Regions from separate parts of the Geodermatophilus bullaregiensis genome, predicted to be linked through region 2. Evidence: predicted binding sites of a transcription regulator. Region 2 holds the regulator's gene; the other holds the start of a gene.
What was found. Region 2 encodes LexA, which represses DNA repair genes until DNA is damaged. Its sites were predicted from a motif close to TCGAACANNTGTTCGA; they were not measured.
Positions count from the first base shown of each region.

Region 1: the regulator LexA is predicted to act here: its motif matches at 4,170-4,185, upstream of ruvC (crossover junction endodeoxyribonuclease RuvC).

Region 1 covers NZ_JAFBCJ010000001.1:576,176-585,351, reverse strand. The annotation lists gene JOD57_RS02675 (LemA family protein) at 1-448, shown strand, start outside; gene pdxS (pyridoxal 5'-phosphate synthase lyase subunit PdxS) at 513-1,436, shown strand; gene JOD57_RS02665 (heparan-alpha-glucosaminide N-acetyltransferase domain-containing protein) at 1,444-2,565, shown strand; gene pdxT (pyridoxal 5'-phosphate synthase glutaminase subunit PdxT) at 2,591-3,268, shown strand; gene JOD57_RS02655 (YebC/PmpR family DNA-binding transcriptional regulator) at 3,265-4,017, shown strand; gene ruvC (crossover junction endodeoxyribonuclease RuvC) at 4,206-4,772, shown strand; gene ruvA (Holliday junction branch migration protein RuvA) at 4,769-5,413, shown strand; gene ruvB (Holliday junction branch migration DNA helicase RuvB) at 5,457-6,581, shown strand; gene yajC (preprotein translocase subunit YajC) at 6,755-7,105, shown strand; gene secD (protein translocase subunit SecD) at 7,117-8,844, shown strand; gene secF (protein translocase subunit SecF) at 8,841-9,176, shown strand, end outside.
Region 2 covers NZ_JAFBCJ010000001.1:1,302,882-1,312,057, forward strand. The annotation lists gene JOD57_RS06020 (vitamin B12-dependent ribonucleotide reductase) at 1-2,147, opposite strand, end outside; gene nrdR (transcriptional regulator NrdR) at 2,267-2,821, opposite strand; gene JOD57_RS06030 (hypothetical protein) at 3,334-3,945, opposite strand; gene JOD57_RS06035 (LysM peptidoglycan-binding domain-containing protein) at 4,100-4,732, opposite strand; gene lexA (transcriptional repressor LexA) at 5,036-5,830, shown strand; gene JOD57_RS06045 (hypothetical protein) at 5,894-6,997, opposite strand; gene JOD57_RS06050 (phosphatase PAP2 family protein) at 6,963-7,721, opposite strand; gene hflX (GTPase HflX) at 7,834-9,176, opposite strand, start outside.

The DNA of each region.
Region 1 (9,176 bases), 730 kb from region 2:
CCTCGAGGGACGCATGGCGCGGGCCTGGACGGTGCTCGACGCCCGGCTGCAGCAGCGCGCCGCGCTCGCCGCCGACCTGGCCTCCGAGCACTCCGCCGTCCTGGGCGAGGACCGCACCACCCGGCTCAAGACCGCCGCCCACGAGGCCCGCGAGCTCCCGGCCGGCGACCGCGAGCTGGCCGAGAACGCCCTCGGCCGGGAGCTGCGGGCCCTGCCGGCCGACCTGCCCGGCGTGCCGCCGGCGCTGCTGGGCGCGCTCGCCGAGGCCGAGGACCGCATCGCGCTGGCCCGCCGCTTCTACAACGACGCCGTCCGCGACACCCACCTGCTGCGCGAGCGGCGGCTGCCCCGGCTGCTCCGGCTGCACGCCGACCAGCCGCTGCCCCGGTTCTTCGACGTCGAGGACGGCCTGGACGCCGTGACCAGCGGCACCTCCGCCCTGCGCTGACCGCTCTACGATGGGCGGGCCGTGCGCCGTGTCCGGCCCGGCCGTACCCCTCCTGGAGCAGCCCGTGTCCTCGCACGCCGACGTCCCCGCCTCCCCGACCGCCGTGCCGGCCACGGGCACCGACCGCGTCAAGCGCGGCCTCGCCGAGCAGCTCAAGGGCGGCGTGATCATGGACGTCGTCACGCCCGAGCAGGCGCGGATCGCCGAGGACGCCGGCGCGGTCGCGGTCATGGCGCTCGAGCGGGTGCCCGCCGACATCCGCGCGCAGGGCGGCATCGCGCGCATGAGCGACCCCGACCTGGTCCAGGGGATCATCGACGCGGTGTCCATCCCGGTGATGGCCAAGGCCCGCATCGGCCACTTCGTCGAGGCCCAGGTGCTGCAGAGCCTCGGTGTCGACTACATCGACGAGTCCGAGGTGCTCACCCCGGCCGACGAGGCCCACCACATCGCCAAGCGCGACTTCACCGTGCCCTTCGTCTGCGGCGCCACCGACCTGGGCGAGGCGCTGCGCCGGATCGCCGAGGGCGCGGCGATGATCCGGTCGAAGGGCGAGGCCGGCACGGGCAACGTCGTCGAGGCCACCCGGCACATGCGCGCGCTGCGCACCGGCATCAAGCGGCTGGCCACCCTCGACGAGACGGAGCTGTACGTCGCGGCGAAGGAGCTCTCGGCGCCGCACGACCTCGTCGTCGAGGTCGCCCGGCGCGGGGAGCTGCCGGTGGTGCTGTTCACCGCCGGCGGGATCGCCACCCCGGCCGACGCCGCGATGATGATGCAGCTGGGCGCCGAGGGCGTCTTCGTCGGCTCGGGCGTCTTCAAGTCCGGCGACCCGGCCCAGCGCGCCGCGGCGATCGTGCAGGCCACCACGTTCTTCGACGACCCCGCCGTGATCGCCAAGGTCTCCCGCGGGCTCGGCGAGCCGATGGTCGGCATCGACGTGGCGACGCTGCCGCCGAGCGAGCGGTACGCCACCCGCGGCTGGTGAACCGGGCGTGACGGCGCAGCGGGAGGCCGTCGGGGACGCCGGCGCGCCCGCCGGTCCGGAGCCGGTCGCCCCGACCGGACGGCGGGTCGCCGGTCTCGACGTCGCCCGCGGGCTGGCCGTCCTCGGCATGTTCGGCGCCCACCTGGGCGACACCGGCGACCTCGGCTGGGACCCGGCCACGTGGCGGGCGCTCGTCGACGGCCGCTCGTCGATCCTGTTCGCCACGATGGCCGGGATCTCCATCGCGCTGCTGTCCGGCGGCCGCACCCCGTTCGCCGGCCGCGAGCTCGCCCGGGCCCGCACCCGCGTGCTGGTCCGGGCCGCGTGGGTGTTCGCCATCGGCGGCGTCCTGGAGCTGCTCGACACCTTCGTGGCGATCGTCCTCGGCGTCTACGCGGTGCTCTTCGTCCTGGCGCTGCCGTTCCTGCGCTGGTCGCCCCCGCGGCTGCTGCTCGCCGCGGGCGTCGTCGTCCTGGCCGCGCCGCCGCTCACCGTCGCCGTCGGGCAGTACGCCACCGAGCACGACGCGGAGGGCGACGCGTTCACCTTCCTGCTGTTCACCGGCTACTACCCGGCGGCGGTCTGGCTGGCCTTCGTGCTGGTCGGGCTGGCGGTGGGTCGGCTGGACCTGCGGGCCGCCCGGGTGCGCGCGGGCCTGGTCGCCGCCGGGTCGGCCGCCGCGGTGCTGGGGTACCTCGGTGGCCTGCTGAGCACCCGGGAGCTCGCGCCCGGGAGGCGGCTGGTCGGGATCGAGGCCGGCTTCGGCTCCTCCGGCGAGTGGGACCCGGCGTGGTTCGCCGGCGCGCAACCGCACAGCGGCACGCCGTTCGAGGTGGTCGGCTCGGGCGGGTTCGCGGTCGCCGTCGTCGGGGGGTGCCTGGTGCTCGCCGACCTGCTGCCGCGGCTGACGTACCCGCTGGCGTCGGTGGGCGCGCTGGCGCTGTCGGTCTACACCGCGCAGATCGTCGCCATCCGGGTGGTGGAGTCGGGGTCCTCCGCCGACTGGGGTCAGTGGGTGCGCTTCACCCTCACCGCCCTGCTGCTGGCCACGGCGTGGCGGCTGCGGCTGGGCCGCGGCCCGCTGGAGCGGCTGCTGACCTGGAGCTCGCAGCGGGCGGCCGGGCCGTGAGGGGCGCGCCGTAGCCTGGTCCCTCGTGTCCCGGACCCCCGTCGTCGGTGTGCTGGCCCTGCAGGGCGACGTCCGCGAGCACCTCGCCGTCCTGGCCGCCCTCGGTGCCGAGGCGGTGCCCGTCCGGCGTCCCGACGAGCTGGCCGCCGTCGACGGGCTGGTCCTGCCGGGCGGTGAGTCGACGACGATGACGAAGCTCGCCGTCCGCACCGGCCTGCTCGAGCCGCTGCGCGCCGCCGTCCGCGGCGGGCTGCCCGCCTACGGCACCTGCGCGGGCCTGGTGCTGCTGGCCGACCGGCTGCTCGACGCCCCGCCGGACCAGCCGACCGTCGGCGGCCTCGACGTCACCGTGCGGCGCAACGCGTTCGGCCGGCAGGCCGACTCCTTCGAGTCGCGGGTCGCGCTGGACGGCGTGCCGGGCGGGCCGCTGTCGGCGGTGTTCATCCGCGCGCCCTGGGTGGAGGAGGCCGGGCCGGGGGTGCAGGTGCTCGGGCGGGTCGTGGGCGGACCGGCCGACGGTAGGATCGTCGCGGTGCGCCAGGGCGACGTCGTGGCCACCAGCTTCCACCCCGAGCTGACCGGGGACACCCGGGTCCACGCGCTGTTCGTGGGGATCGTGCGGCACAGGGCCGCGGTCGGCCGGGCGGTGGCAGTCCCCAGTGGCGCCGGCGCCGGCGCCCCCGACCTCGGAGGAGAGCAGTGAGCGGCCATTCCAAGTGGGCGACCACGAAGCACAAGAAGGCCGGGATCGACGCCAAGCGCGGCAAGCTCTTCGCCAAGCTGATCAAGAACATCGAGGTCGCCGCCCGCACCGGCGGCGGCGACCCGGCGGGCAACCCCACGCTGTTCGACGCCATCCAGAAGGCGAAGAAGAGCTCGGTGCCCAACGACAACATCGACCGGGCGGTCAAGCGGGGCGCCGGCCTCGAGGCCGGTGGCGTCGACTACCAGACGATCACCTACGAGGGCTACGCGGCCGGCGGCGTCGCCGTCCTCGTCGAGTGCCTGACGGACAACAAGAACCGCTCGGCCATGGAGGTCCGCACCGCCATGACCCGCAACGGCGGGTCGATGGCCGACCCCGGCTCGGTCTCCTACCTCTTCTCGCGCAAGGGCGTCGTGGTCGTGCCGCGGAGCGGCGGCGTCGACGAGGACACCGTGCTCGTGGCGGTGCTCGACGCCGGCGCCGAGGAGGTCCGCGACCTCGGCGACACGTTCGAGGTGGTCTGCGAGCCCGGCGACCTCGTCGCCGTCCGCACCGCGCTGCAGGACGCCGGCATCGACTACGACTCGGCCGAGGCCGGCTTCGTCCCGAGCGTCACCGTCGAGCTCGACGAGGAGGGCGCCGGGAAGGTGTTCCGCCTCATCGACGCGCTCGAGGACTGCGACGACGTGCAGAACGTCTACGCCAACTACGACGTCTCCGACGAGGTGCTCGAGAAGGTGGGCTGAGGGAGGACCCCGCTGCCCCCCACCCCTCGCAGGCTCGCCGCGGGCCCCTGCAGCGGGGCCGTTCCAGCAACGTCACCAGGCTCGCCGCGGGCCCCTGCACGGAGGCGCGGGCGTGTCGCGCCGTCACGTCGTCCCGGGCGGTTAGCCTTCCGTCGAACACCAGTTCGGGCTTTCGGAGGCGGCTTCACATGCGGGTGCTCGGCATCGACCCGGGGCTGACCCGGTGCGGCTGGGGCGTGGTCGACGGCCGCCCCGGCGCCCGCCCGGCCGCCGTCGGGGTGGGGGTCATCCGCAGCTCCGCCGAGCTCGACCTGGAGCTGCGGCTGCTCGAGCTGCACACCCAGGTGACGGCGCTGCTGCGCGAGCACCGGCCCGACGTCGTGGCCATCGAGCGGGTGTTCACCCAGAACAACAAGGGCACCGCCACCGGCACCGCCCAGGCGGCCGGGGTCGCGGCGCTGGCCGCCGCGCAGGCCGACCGGCCGGTCGCCTGGCACACGCCGAGCGAGGTCAAGGCGGCCATCTCCGGCAACGGCCGCGCGGACAAGGAGCAGGTCACCCTCATGGTCACCCGGGTGCTGGGCCTCCCGGCCGCCCCGAAGCCGGCCGACGCCGCCGACGCCCTGGCGCTGGCGGTCTGCCACGTGTGGCGCGGCCCGGCGCAGGACCGGCTGCGGGTCGCCGCGATCGCCGGTGGCATCGGCGCGCCGGTGCGCTCGACGACGCTGCCGCGGTGGACGGGGGTGTCCCGGTGATCGCCAGCGTCAACGGCCGGGTGGCCGCGGTCTCGCCCGACGGCGCGGTGGTCGAGGTCGGCGGGGTCGGCCTGGCCGTGCAGTGCACGCCGGGCACCATCGCCCGCCTCACGGTGGGCCAGGACGCGCGGCTGGCCACCAGCCTCGTCGTCCGCGAGGACTCCCTCACCCTCTACGGCTTCGCCGACGACGACGAGCGCCAGCTGTTCGAGCTGCTGCAGACGGCCAACGGCGTCGGCCCGCGGCTGGCCCAGGCGGTGCTGGCCATCCACCCGCCGCGGGAGGTCCGCCGCGCGGTGTCGATGGCCGACGTCAAGGCGCTGATGCAGGTGCCCGGCATCGGCAGGAAGGGCGCCGAGCGGCTGATCCTCGAGCTGCGCGACCGGCTGGGGACGACGACGGCGGACACCCAGCTCGACGGTCCGGCGTCGGCGCCGGCCGGGCTCGCCCCGCTCACGCCGGTGGCGCCGTGGCGGGACCAGCTCGCCTCGGCGCTGGTCGGGCTGGGCTGGAGCAGCCGCGAGGCCGACACCGCGATCACCGCGCTCACGCCGGTGGCCGACGAGCAGCTCACCACCACCGGCCGGGTCGACGTCGCGCTGCTGCTGCGCCAGGCCCTGCAGCTGCTGGGCCGGTCGTGAGCGGCCCGGCTGACCCGCCGGCCGGCAGCGGACGGGAGGCACCGTGAGCGCGCCGTTCGACCGGGGGCTCGCCGGCGAGGTCGAGGCCGGTCCGGGCCGGGAGCTCGGCGTCTCGCCGCAGGCCGGTGACGAGGAGCGGGTGGTCGAGTCGGCGCTGCGGCCGCACTCGCTGCACGACTTCATCGGCCAGCCCAAGGTGGCCCGCCAGCTCGCGCTGGTGCTCGAGGGCGCCAAGCGCCGGGGCCGGCCGCCGGACCACGTGCTGCTGTCGGGCCCGCCGGGGCTCGGCAAGACCAGCCTGGCGCTGATCATCGGCTCCGAGCTGGGCACCTCGGTGAAGATCACCAGCGGTCCGGCGATCGAGCGCTCCGGCGACCTCGCCGCGATGCTGTCCAACCTCGGCCCCGGCGACGTGCTGTTCATCGACGAGATCCACCGCATCGCGCGGCCGGCCGAGGAACTGCTGTACATGGCGATGGAGGACTTCCGCGTCGACGTCGTCGTCGGCAAGGGGCCCGGCGCCACCGCCATCCCGCTGGAGATCAACCCGTTCACCCTGGTCGGCGCGACCACCCGGGCCGGGCTGCTCACCGGGCCGCTGCGCGACCGCTTCGGCTTCGTCGGGCAGATGGAGTTCTACGAGCCCGCGGAGCTGCAGCTGGTGCTCGCCCGCAGCGCGGAGCTGCTCGGCGTCGAGCTGACCGAGGACGGGTCGGCCGAGATCGCCGGCCGCTCCCGCGGCACGCCGCGCATCGCCAACCGGCTGCTGCGGCGGGTGCGCGACTACGCCGAGGTCGAGGGCGACGGCCGGGTGACCCGCGCCGTCGCGCAGGCCGCGCTGGCGCTCTACGACGTCGACGACCTCGGTCTCGACCGGCTCGACCGCGCGGTGCTCGAGGCGCTCGTCGCCCGGTTCAACGGCGGCCCGGTGGGTGTGAGCACCCTCGCGGTCGCGGTGGGGGAGGAGTCGCACACCGTGGAGGAGGTGTGCGAGCCGTTCCTCGTGCGGGCCGGCCTGCTGGCGCGCACGCCGCGCGGGCGGGTGGCCACGGAGGCGGCCTGGCGGCACCTCGGCCGGCCGGTGCCGCGCGGCGGGATCCCCCTCGGCGGGGTCACAGCCGTCCCGCGCGACCCGGGTTCGTCGTCGGAACCGTTGTTCGACGCCTAGACTCGACCGCGCTGGCGCGCAACTCGACCCTCGCGGGTCGACCCGGTCCCGGCCGCGCGACCCGTGTGTCGGCGGCCGGTCGCCGTGCGCGCCGTGACCGACGTACCCGAGCGGTCCCGACCCGGGCCGCACCGACCGCGTGCACGCGAGCGCGGTAGAGAGGCACTCCCGTCGTGGAACTGTTCCCCCTGCTCCTGCTGGTGCTGGCGTTCGTGGCGCTGGTCGTCCTGCCGGCGCGGGCCCGCAAGCGCCAGCAGAACCAGACGCAGTCGGCCCTCGCCGTCGGCGTCCCGGTCACCATGGCCGGCGGCGTGTACGCCACGGTCGCGGGTCTCGACGACCCGGCCACCATCCAGGTCGAGATCGCCCCCGGCGTCGTGGTCACCTACGCGCGCCAGGCGGTCGTCCAGGTGCGCCAGCCGCTGGTGGCCGGCCCCGTCGACCCGGCGGTCGACCCCGTGGCCGACGAGCTGCCGGCCCGGGACGACCGTCCCGGTGACGGCCCCTCCGGCAAGACCCTCTGACCGGAGGACCCGTGGCCAACCGCGCCCTCCCCGCGCGCCGCTACTTCGGCGCGCTGGTCCTGATCACGGCCGTCATGTACGGCCTGATCTTCTTCACCGGCACCGACCGGACGCCGCAGCTGGGCCTGGACCTGCGCGGCGGGACGACCGTCACGCTGACCGCCCGCACCCCCGACGGCCAGGCGCCCGACCCCGAGGACCTCGAGCTGGCCCGCCAGATCATCGAGCAGCGGGTCAACGGCCTCGGCGTGGCCGAGGCCGAGGTGGTCACCGAGGGCGAGTCCAACATCGTCATCTCCGTCCCCGGCGACGACGGCGAGCAGGCCCGCGAGCTGGGCCAGACGGCGCAACTGCGCTTCCGGCCGGTGCTGGCCGGCCCCGAGCCGGCCGCCCCGGCCGAGCCCACGGACGGCGCCGAGGCCACTGACAGCGCGGCCCCGGCCGACCAGGCGACGGCGGGCGACGGCACCACCCCGACCGACCCCGCGGCCCCGACCGACGGTGCGGCCCCGGCGGACCCCGCGACGCCGACCGACAGCGCGACGCCCGCCGACGGCGCGGCCGCGGAGACCACCTCGGCCGACGGCGCGGTCGAGGACCCCTCCATCCCGGACGCCGACGCCCCCGCCGTCACCCAGGAGGAGGCCGCCGCCGAGTACGCCACGCTGACCTGCTCGCCCGAGGAGGTCGCGGGCAGCGTGGACCGGTCGATCGACCACGTGGCGGCCTGCAGCGAGGACGGCGCCCTGAAGTACCTGCTCGGCCCGGCGATCCTCGAGGGCACCGACATCGCCGACGCCAGCGCCGGCACCCAGCAGGCCACCGGCGAGTGGGTCGTCCTGCTCGACTTCAACTCCAGCGGCCGGGCCACCTGGGCCGAGTACACGGCCACCAACGTCGGCAGCAACGTGGCCTTCACGCTCGACGGCCGGGTCGTCTCCGCGCCGACGATCCAGGGCGCGATCAACGGCCAGACCACGATCACCGGCCAGTTCGACCAGCAGAGCGCCGAGGAGCTGGCCAACCAGCTGCGCTACGGCGCGCTGCCGCTGACCTTCACCCAGGCCACCGCGCAGTCGATCTCCACCGAGCTCGGCGCCGAGCAGCTGCGGGCCGGCCTCATCGCCGGCGCGATCGGCATCGCGCTGGTGTTCCTCTACGCGCTGGTCTACTACCGCCTGCTCGGGCTGGTGATGATCGTCAGCCTGCTCCTGTCGGCGGTCGTGGTCTACGCCAGCCTGGTGCTGCTCGGCCGGGAGATCGGCTTCACGCTCAGCCTCGCCGGCATCGCCGGGTTCATCGTGTCCATCGGCATCACCGCCGACTCGTTCGTCGTCTACTTCGAGCGTCTGAAGGACGAGATCCGCGAGGGCCGCACCCTGCGCTCGGCGGTGCCGCGCGCCTGGGTGCGCGCCCGCCGCACGATCCTCTCGGCCGACGCGGTGAGCTTCCTGGCCGCGGCGATCCTCTACTGGCTGGCGATCGGCGACGTCAAGGGCTTCGCGTTCACCCTGGGCCTGTCCACGGTGCTCGACCTGGTCGTCGTCTTCCTCTTCACCCACCCGCTGATGGCCGTGCTGGCCCGCTTCCGGACCTTCGGCACGAGCCGGTTCTCCGGCCTCGGCCGGGTCGACCGGACACTGCGGACCACCGGCCCGCGGAGCCCCGCCGAGCGGGAGCTGGTCGGGGCCGGCAGCGGCCGTGGCACCCGTGGACCGCAGGACAGGAGCCGGGCATGAGCCGCGAGCAGGACACCGGGACCGACGCCGAGCTGCCCGTGGGCACCGCGGCCGACGAGGCCCGGGCCGCCGGTGCCGCCGGCTCGGCGGCCGACGACGCCGCCGCGGCTGCGGACGACACCGCGCTGGCCGACGCCGGCCTGCCCGCCGAGGGCGGCGCGGCCCCCGCCGGCGGGTCGCACCGCCGGGCGTCCCTGGCGCACCGGCTCTACAACGGCGAGGCGGGCCTGGACGTCGTCGGCCGCAGCCGGCTGATCTACAAGGTCACCGCCGTGCTGCTGCTGGTCTGCATCGCGTCGATGGTGTTCCGCGGCTTCAACTTCGGCATCGAC
Region 2 (9,176 bases):
GCCTTCTTGGTCTTGGCCTTGGCGTCGGACAGCGGCTGGCCGACCTTGCAGTTGTCGCGGTAGATCGCCAGCGCCTTGAGGCCGAGCTTCCAGCCCTGGAAGTAGATGTTCTCGACGTCCTCGACGGTCGCCGTCTCCGGCATGTTGACCGTCTTGCTGATCGCGCCGGAGATGAACGGCTGCACCGCGGCCATCATCCGGACGTGGCCCATCGGGGAGATGGCCCGCTCGCCCATCGCGCAGTCGAAGACCTCGTAGTGCTCCGGGCGCAGGCTCGGGGCGTCGACGACGTGGCCGTGCTCGGCGATGAACTCGACGATCGCCTCGACCTGCTCGTCCTGGTAGCCCAGGCTCTTCAGCGCCCGCGGGACCGTCTGGTTGACGATCTGCATGGACCCGCCGCCGACCAGCTTCTTGTACTTGACCAGCGAGAAGTCCGGCTCGATGCCGGTCGTGTCGCAGTCCATCATGAAGCCGATGGTCCCGGTGGGGGCCAGCACCGAGGCCTGCGCGTTGCGCCAGCCGTTGTCGGCACCGATCTCCAGGCACTCCTGCCACTGGGCGGTGGCGACCCGCAGCACGTCGGCGTCGTCGGCACCGACCGGGCGGATGGCGTCGTTGGCCGCGGCGTGCTTGCGCATGACCCGGGCGTGGGCGTCGGCGTTGCGGGCGAAGCCCTCGTAGGCGCCGACGATGCCGGCCAGCTCGGCCGAGCGCCGGTAGGCGGTGCCGGTCATCAGCGAGGTGATCGCCGCGGCCAGCGTCTGGCCACCGCGCGAGTCGTAGGCGTGGCCGGTGGCCATGAGCAGCGCGCCGAGGTTGGCGTAGCCGATGCCCAGCTGCCGGTAGGCGCGGGTGGTCTCACCGATCGGCTCGGTCGGGAAGTCGGCGAAGCAGATGGAGATGTCCATCGCCGTGATGACCAGCTCGACGGCCTTGACGAAGGTCTTGGCGTCGAAGGTCCCGTCGTCCTTCAGGAACTTCATGAGGTTCAGCGACGCCAGGTTGCACGAGCTGTTGTCCAGGCTCATGTACTCCGAGCACGGGTTGGACGCGTTGATCCGCCCGGTCTCGGGGTTGGTGTGCCAGTCGTTGATCGTGTCGTCGTACTGGATGCCGGGGTCGGCGCACTCCCAGGCGGCCTTGGTGACCTTGCGGAACAGGTCCTTGGCGTCGACGGTCTCGATCACCGAGCCGTCCAGGCGGCCGCGCAGCGCGAAGCCGCTGCCGTCCTCGACCGCGCGCATGAACTCGTCGGAGACGCGGACGGAGTTGTTGGCGTTCTGGTACTGGACGCTGGTGATGTCCCGGCCGCCGAGGTCCATGTCGTACCCGGCGTCGCGCAGCGCGCGGATCTTGTCCTCCTCGCGCGCCTTGGTCTCGATGAACTCCTCGATGTCGGGGTGGTCGATGTCGAGGACGACCATCTTGGCCGCGCGGCGGGTGGCGCCACCGGACTTGATCGTCCCGGCGGAGGCGTCGGCGCCGCGCATGAAGCTGACCGGGCCCGAGGCGGTGCCGCCGGAGGACAGCAGCTCCTTCGACGAGCGGATGCGGGAGAGGTTGAGGCCGGCGCCGGAGCCGCCCTTGAAGATCAGCCCCTCCTCGCGGTACCAGTTGAGGATCGAGTCCATCGTGTCGTCGACGGCGAGGATGAAGCAGGCGCTGACCTGCTGCGGCGCGCTGGTGCCGACGTTGAACCACACGGGGCTGTTGAAGCTGAACACCTGGTGCAGCAGCATCCAGGCGAGCTCGTGCTCGAAGATCTCGGCGTCGCCCTCGCTGGCGAAGTAGCCGTGCTCGCGGCCGGCCGCGCCGTAGGTGAGCACCACCCGGTCGATGAGCTGGCGCAGGCTGGTCTCGCGCTGCGGGGTGCCGACGGCGCCGCGGAAGTACTTCGTGGTGACGATGTTGGTGGCGTTGATGCTCCACTCGGCGGGGAACTCGACGCCGCGCTGCTCGAAGTTGACCGAGCCGTCACGCCAGTTGGTCATGACGACGTCGCGCCGCTCCCAGGTCACCTCGTCGTAGGGGTGCACCCCGGCGGTGGTGTAGACGCGCTTGACCTTCAGGCCCTTCCCCCGGGTCGGCGCCTTGGCGGTGGCGCGACGCGTGCGGCCTGTCAAGCGGTCCTCGGTCTCGGTCACGGAGCTCTCCCTCGTGTGGTGGTCGGCGGCTGGGGAAGAGCCGCGACCGTTCTATCGGTCGGTACTGACGTTTCGTGGGTGCCGGCGGGTCGGGACGACGGTCGGTCGGAGGACGGCGGTCAGGGGGACGGCGTGCGGTCGGCCGCGGGCTGCGCGCGCCCGCCGCCGCGGCGCCGGGGCGCCGGTGGGTCGAGCTGCATCCCGGGCAGCGGCGGGGTGCCGCCGGCGAGGTGGCGGGCCCGCAGCTCGGTGATCGCCTTCTCGAAGTCCTCGAGCGAGGTGAAGGCGCGGTAGACGCTGGCGAAGCGGAGGTAGGCCACCTCGTCGAGCTCCCGCAGCGGCCGCAGGATGGCCAGCCCCACCTCGTGGCTGGGGACCTCGGCCGCCCCGCTGGCGCGGATGGCGTCCTCCACCTGCTGGGCGAGCTGCTGCAGCTGGTCCTCGTCGACCGGCCGGCCCTGGCAGGCCCGGCGGACACCGGCGACGACCTTGGCCCGGTTGAACGGCTCGCTGACGCCACTGCGCTTGACGACGGCGAGGACCGCCTCCTCCACGGTGGTGAAGCGGCGACCGCAGGCCGGGCACGAGCGGCGACGGCGGGTGGTGGCCCCCTCGTCGGCCTCGCGCGAGTCGATCACCCGGCTGTCGGGGTTGTGGCAGAACGGGCAGCGCACTGCGGTTCACCTCCCTCCGCGGACGGCCCGGCGTCGGTGACCGGTGTCCCGGTCCCGGCGGCTGGTGCCGGCGGCCGCTGGTCACCCCCCGGCGTCCGTCTGTGGACCCCGCTGGGGACATCCGGTGGATGCCCGGGGGAGGTCCTGAGGACGGGCCTGTGGAGAACTCCCGGCGGTGCAACTACTAGATGTAGGGGGACCCTAGGCCGGGCCCCACTACATCTGCAAGCCGGATGCGGGCGTGTCTCTTCCGCCGAGACGCGGTCGTGACCCACTGGTGACCAGGCGCGAGCACGCTTCCCACCCGTCACACGACACGCCGGGACGCCGCGCGTGTCGGCGTGCGGAACGGGCCGGGGCAGGGGTATGGGCGCGACCGGACGGGCACCGGACCGAGGCCGGAGGCCCGTCGCACCGACGCCGACGGGTCCCCTGTGACGGAGGCTCGGAGGACGCGCCGGGGCCCGGAGCGCGGTCCAGGGGCGCCCGACGGGGACGCGGGACCGGACGGCTCAGACGGAGGGGCGGACGGCCGGACGGCCGGGCCGCGGGTGTGAGGCCAGGTCGTCGAGGCGGATCGGGCGGGTCAGCAGGTCGGGCTCACCGGCGGCGTCGGCAGCAGCGGCGGGGGTGTGGGCCGGTGCGCCGAGGGCGATCGCGGGCGTCTCGGCGGTGAGGGCGCGGTGGCGGCCGGCGTCGGCGGGCGCACGGTGCCGGCCGGCGCCGGCGGGGCCGACGGCGGACTGCTCGGCGGTGCCGTCGGCGCCGTGGCGGCGGGCGGCGCGGAAGGCACGGCGGGCCGGCGTGACGGCGGTCATGACCACTGTCGCGTCGGGTCGCGCCGCGGATCCCTGCCCGCCGGTGTGGGCCGCCGGCGGTGCGGCCGGCGCCTCTGCGGAGGCGAGGGAGAGGTGCCGCTCCGGCAGCCGCACGGCCGCGAGGTCGACCCAGGTCGTCTCCCCGTCGGCCCCGTCGCGCCACCGGACCTGCGCCTGGCAGCCACCGGTCTCGTCGTGCCGCCAGCCCAGCATGGCACCGGGGACCCAGGCACCGTCCACCAGGACCTCGACGTCCTGCGGCGAGCGGAAGGCGACTGCGGCCCGGCTGTTCACGGCTGCTGACACGCCCCCGACCGTATGCGCCGGAACGGCTCCGGTCCGTGAGCGACCTCGCCCGGAGGGTTGACGAACCGGACGCGGCAGCCTCGTCCAAGTCTGCCGGGACGGGGCCGGGGCGCGGCGTGCACGCCGGGTGCGCCCCCGCGGGTCGCGCCCGTGCTCACGGCAGCTGGAGGACCTGGCCGGGCACGACCACCGAGTCCTCGAGGTCGTTGAGCTCCTCGATGGCGTCGACCACGACCCGCACGTCCTGCCCGTCGCCGGTGACCTCCCCCGCGATCGACCAGACCGTGTCACCCGGCTCGACCACGACGCTGCTCTCCCCCGCCAGCCGCAGCCCGCCGTCGCCGCCGGGGAGCAACGGCGAGACCCACGAGCCCAGGGCGACCGCCGCGCCCAGGGCGAGCGCGGTGAGCAGGCGGCGGCCCCGGCGGGTCAGCCGCACGGCGGACGGCGCCGGCGCGCACCCGCCGCGGACCGCGCCCGCGGTGGTCCGGGAGCGCAGCGGGCGCCCACTCGGGCGGGCCGGGTCGCGGCGGGTGCGCGGCGCCTCGGCGGACGGTCCGGCGCCGGCCCCGCCGGTGCGCGCCTCGGCGGTGGCCGGCCGGTCGGGGACCGGGCGCAGGTGCGCCGCGACCCGCGGACCGGAGCCCGGCAGGGCAGCCCGCTCCACCGGCCACGCAGGGCGATCGGGAGCCGCCGCACCCCCACCGGCTCCCGCTCCGAGCAACGGCCGCCACGGGACCTGGACCGTCGCGTCGAACTGCAGCACGTCCTGCCGCACGCTCCCCATGACCACTCCTCCTCCTCCTCGGACCCACCTGGTCGAACACGTGTTCGACCGAACGCCACTGCGATTCCTACCGCACGCCTCCGACAGGGGCGACCCGACACGTCCCCGGCGGTTTCGAACACACGTTTGAAGTACCGGCGCCGAGGCGCTACCGTCCGATCAGCACCCGTCCGCCGTCGTCTCCGGACGTCGTGGGGGTCACGGCCGGCTGCGGATCCCGCACGGGACGGCGGCCGGACCGGGCACCCCGGGCGGAGGGGCAGGACACGAGGGCTGTGGCGGCACAGTCGGCGAGGAGGAGACGTGGCGGGCACGAGCGGGACCGGCCAGCGCACGCGGACCGGTGGGACGGCGACCCGGCGCGGCGCGAAGGCCGGCGCGACGACGGAGACCCCGGCCGCGGGCGACCAGGCCGGCGCGGTGCGCACCTTCCCCGACCGCACGGAGGCCGGCGACGGTCTCACCCAGCGGCAGCGCCGGGTGCTCGAGGTCATCCGCGACTCGATCGAGCGGCGCGGCTACCCGCCCTCGGTGCGCGAGATCGGCGAGGCCGTCGGCCTGTCCTCCGCGTCGTCGGTCGCCCACCAGCTCTCGGTGCTGCAGAAGAAGGGCTGGTTGCGGCGCGACCCCAACCGCCCCCGCGCGCTCGACGTCCGGCTCCCCGGCGAGACGCCCGGCGAGGCCGGTGCACCCGCGGCGCCGGCCGCCGCGGCCGACGCCGGCGCACCCACCTACGTGCCGCTGGTCGGCCGGATCGCCGCCGGTGGCCCGGTGCTCGCCGAGCAGGCGGTGGAGGACGTCTTCCCGCTGCCCCGCGAGCTGGTCGGCGAGGGCACGCTGTTCATGCTGCGCGTCGCCGGCGACTCGATGGTCGACGCGGCCATCTGCGACGGCGACTGGGTGGTCGTGCGCCAGCAGCCCACCGCGGAGAACGGCGAGATCGTCGCCGCCATGCTCGACGGCGAGGCCACGGTGAAGACCTACAAGCGGCGCGACGGGCACGTGTGGCTGCTGCCGCACAACCCCGCCTACGAGCCGATCCCGGGCGACGAGGCGACCGTCCTCGGCCGGGTCGTCACGGTGCTGCGCCGCGTCTGACCACCGCTGGCGCCCTCACGGCCGCTCCGGTCCGACGGCCGTCCCGCGCCTGCGGGGCGGCCGTCAGCCGTTCCGGGGTGGGCCGGCCGCGGGGCGCCGCCGGAGCAGCCGCCCCCCGATCCAGACCAGCGCGGTCGCGACGGCCGCGGCGACCAGCCCGGCGGTGACCGGCGAGACGCCGCTGCTGCCGTCGGAGAGCAGCTCCGGCAGCGACGGGTCGGCGGGGGCCGCCGCAGACGACGGTGCCGTGGTGGCGGGGACGGGGACCAGCGTGACGTCGCCGGGGACGCCCTCGCCGGCCACGAGCAGGGCGCTGCCGTCCGCGGTGAAGCTGACCGCCTCCCCCTGCGGCGCGGCCGGCAGGGCGACGCGGACCGGCTCGCCGGCCAGCGCGCCCGGGACGTCGGAGCCGGCCAGCGGCCAGACGTAGGCGTCGGTGTAGGTCCGCAGCGCGAGCCGGCTGCCGTCACGGGCGACCGCCCCGCCGGTCACCAGCAGCTGGCCGGCGCGCCCCACCGGGCCCCCGGGCGTGCCGGTGAGCGTGACGGTCACCGTGCCGACGTCGGCCAGCCCGACCGTCCCGCCGTCGACCAGCGCCGTCGCCGGCCGGTAGACGTGACTGGCGCCGAGCACCTCCTTGGTGACCACGTACGGCGTGCCGTCGGGCGCCAGCAGCAGTGCCTCGGCGTCGTGCGGGCCGTCGGGGAAGGTCATCCGGTACAGCCCCGTCGTCCCGTCGGGGCGCAGCGCGAGGAGCGCGACAGTGGCGCGGGTGGCGTTGTTGTCCCCGGTGTCGGCCAGCCAGACGGTGCCGTCGGGACCGACGGCGAGGTCCTCGGGGTCGTAGGGGTCCAGCGGCGCGGTGACCACGTCGACGACCTGGCAGGCGCCGTCGAGGACGTACACGGCCGCCTGGTCGCCGCCGTCGACCATCGCCAGCACGCGGTCGCCGACGTCGACCAGCCCGGAGAGCTCGGCCAGCCGCGGATCGGTCACCTGGCAGCGCGTCGACGGGGCGACCGGCTCCTCGGCGGCGGCGGCGGGCGGCGCGGCTCCCAGTGCCAGGCCGAGCGCGGCGCCGGCGAGGGCGACCGCACGGACGCACCGGCCGGGGACGGACCGGGCGCCCGCGTCAGGTCTGCGCCGGTGGGCGGCCGGCTCGGACACGTGCCCAGCGTGACAGCACGGATGAGTCGAGTCCGCGAACCACGCCCAGCAGGAGCAGTCCGACGGCCGCGCCGACCACCGCGTCGGTGACCCAGTGGAAGTCCAGCGACACCATGGCCACACCGGTGGCCACCGGCCCCAGGACGGAGAGCCACCACAGGGTGCGCTGCAACCAGGGCCGGAGCCGGTACTCGACCGCCTGCCAGCGGGCCACGCCCCACATGAGCACGGCGTTGGCCACGTGACCGGAGGGGTAGGACGCCCCGTCGCGGTGGAAGAACGACCCGGGGTAGGCCGGTGCGGTGCGCCCGGTGCCGAACTTGACGGCGTAGACGACGACCGTCAGCAGCAGCAGCGCGGCGAGGACCCGCACGAGCGGGAGCAGCGTCCGCCGCCGAACGCACAACCAGCCGACCAGGACGGCCAGCACGGCCAGGATGGTGCCGCGGCCCCCGATCTGGGTGACCACCCAGACCGGCCAGTAGGCCGGTGAGTTCCGCAGGTCCCAGCCGCTGACCACCTCGGAGACCTGCAGGTCCACCCGCTCCAGGTAGCCGCGGGTGAGCAGGTCGGCGGTGACGGCGACGGCGACGAGGAGGGCGCCCAGCAGCAGCCACCACGGCGGCCGGCCGGACGTCACCACGCGCCCGGACGGGGCCGCGTGCTCACCCGGCTCGTCGCCGGACGGCGCGCCGGCCGGGCGTCGCGCCACGCCGCTGGTCACGCGGTCACGGTACCGGCCCGTGACCGGCCCGTGACCTCGGAGCGGCCGACGGCGAGCCGCCCGGGTGCCCGGCGGGGAGCCGGGCACCCGGGCGGCGGGGGCAGGGGACGGGTCAGCCGACGGGTGCGGCGAACGCCTCCAGCGCGGCGGCCAGGCCGCCGTCGACCCGGGCGGACAGCCGGGTGCCGGCCACCTCGTGCTGCTCGGTGAGCACCTCGCCGTCCCGGTGCACGCGGGCCACCAGGTCACCGCGGTCGTAGGGGACGAGCACCTCGACCTCGACGTCCGGGTGCGGCAGGCGGGTGGCGACGATCTCGCGCAGCGTCTCGATGCCCTCACCGGTGCGGGCCGAGACCCACACCGCGCCGGGCAGGGCGCGGCGCAGTGTCAGCACGTCGTCCTCGGTCATGGCGTCGACCTTGTTGACGACGATCAGCTCGGACACCGCCGCCGCGTCGATCTCCCGGAGGACGACGTGCACCGCGTCGATCTGGCCGAGCGGGTCGGGGTCGGAGCCGTCGACGACGTGCAGCAGCAGGTCCGCGCCGGCCACCTCCTCGAGCGTCGACCGGAACGCGTCCACCAGCTGGTGCGGCAGGTGCCGCACGAAGCCGACGGTGTCGGTGAGGGTGTACTCGCGGCCGTCGGGCGACTGCGCGCGGCGCACCGTCGGGTCGAGGGTGGCGAACAGCGCGTCCTCCACCAGCACGCCGGCGCCGGTCAGCCGGTTGAGCAGGCTGGACTTGCCGGCGTTGGTGTACCCGGCGATCGCCACGCTGGGGACGGCGTTGCGGTCCCGGCCCGAGCGCTGCGTGGCGCGGGCGGTGGCCATGCCGGCGATCTCGCGGCGGAGCTTGCTCACCCGCGACCGGATGCGGCGCCGGTCGGTCTCGATCTTGGTCTCACCGGGACCGCGGGTACCGATGCCGCCACCACCGGCGACGCGGCCACCGGCCTGCCGGGACAGCGACTCACCCCAGCCGCGCAGCCGCGGCAGCATGTACTGCATCTGGGCGAGCTCGACCTGGGCCTTGCCCTCCCGGCTGGTGGCGTGCTGGGCGAAGATGTCGAGGATCAGCGCGGTCCGGTCGACCACCTTGACCTTGAGGATCTTCTCCAGCGCGTTGAGCTGGCCGGGGGTCAGCTCGCCGTCGCAGATCACGGTGTCGGCACCGCTGGCGGCCACGATGTCGCGGATCTCCCCCGCCTTGCCCGAGCCCACGTAGGTGCCGGCGTCGGGCTTGTCGCGCCGCTGGCTGACCGCCTCGAGCACCTCGGAGCCGGCCGTCTCGGCCAGGGCCGCGAGCTCGGCCAGCGACCGGTCGGCGTCGGCCTGCGTGCCCTCGGTCCAGACGCCGACCAGCACGACCCGCTCGAGGCGCAGCTGCCGGTACTCGACCTCGCTGATGTCGGCGAGCTCGGTCGACAGCCCGGCCACGCGGCGCAGTGCGCCAC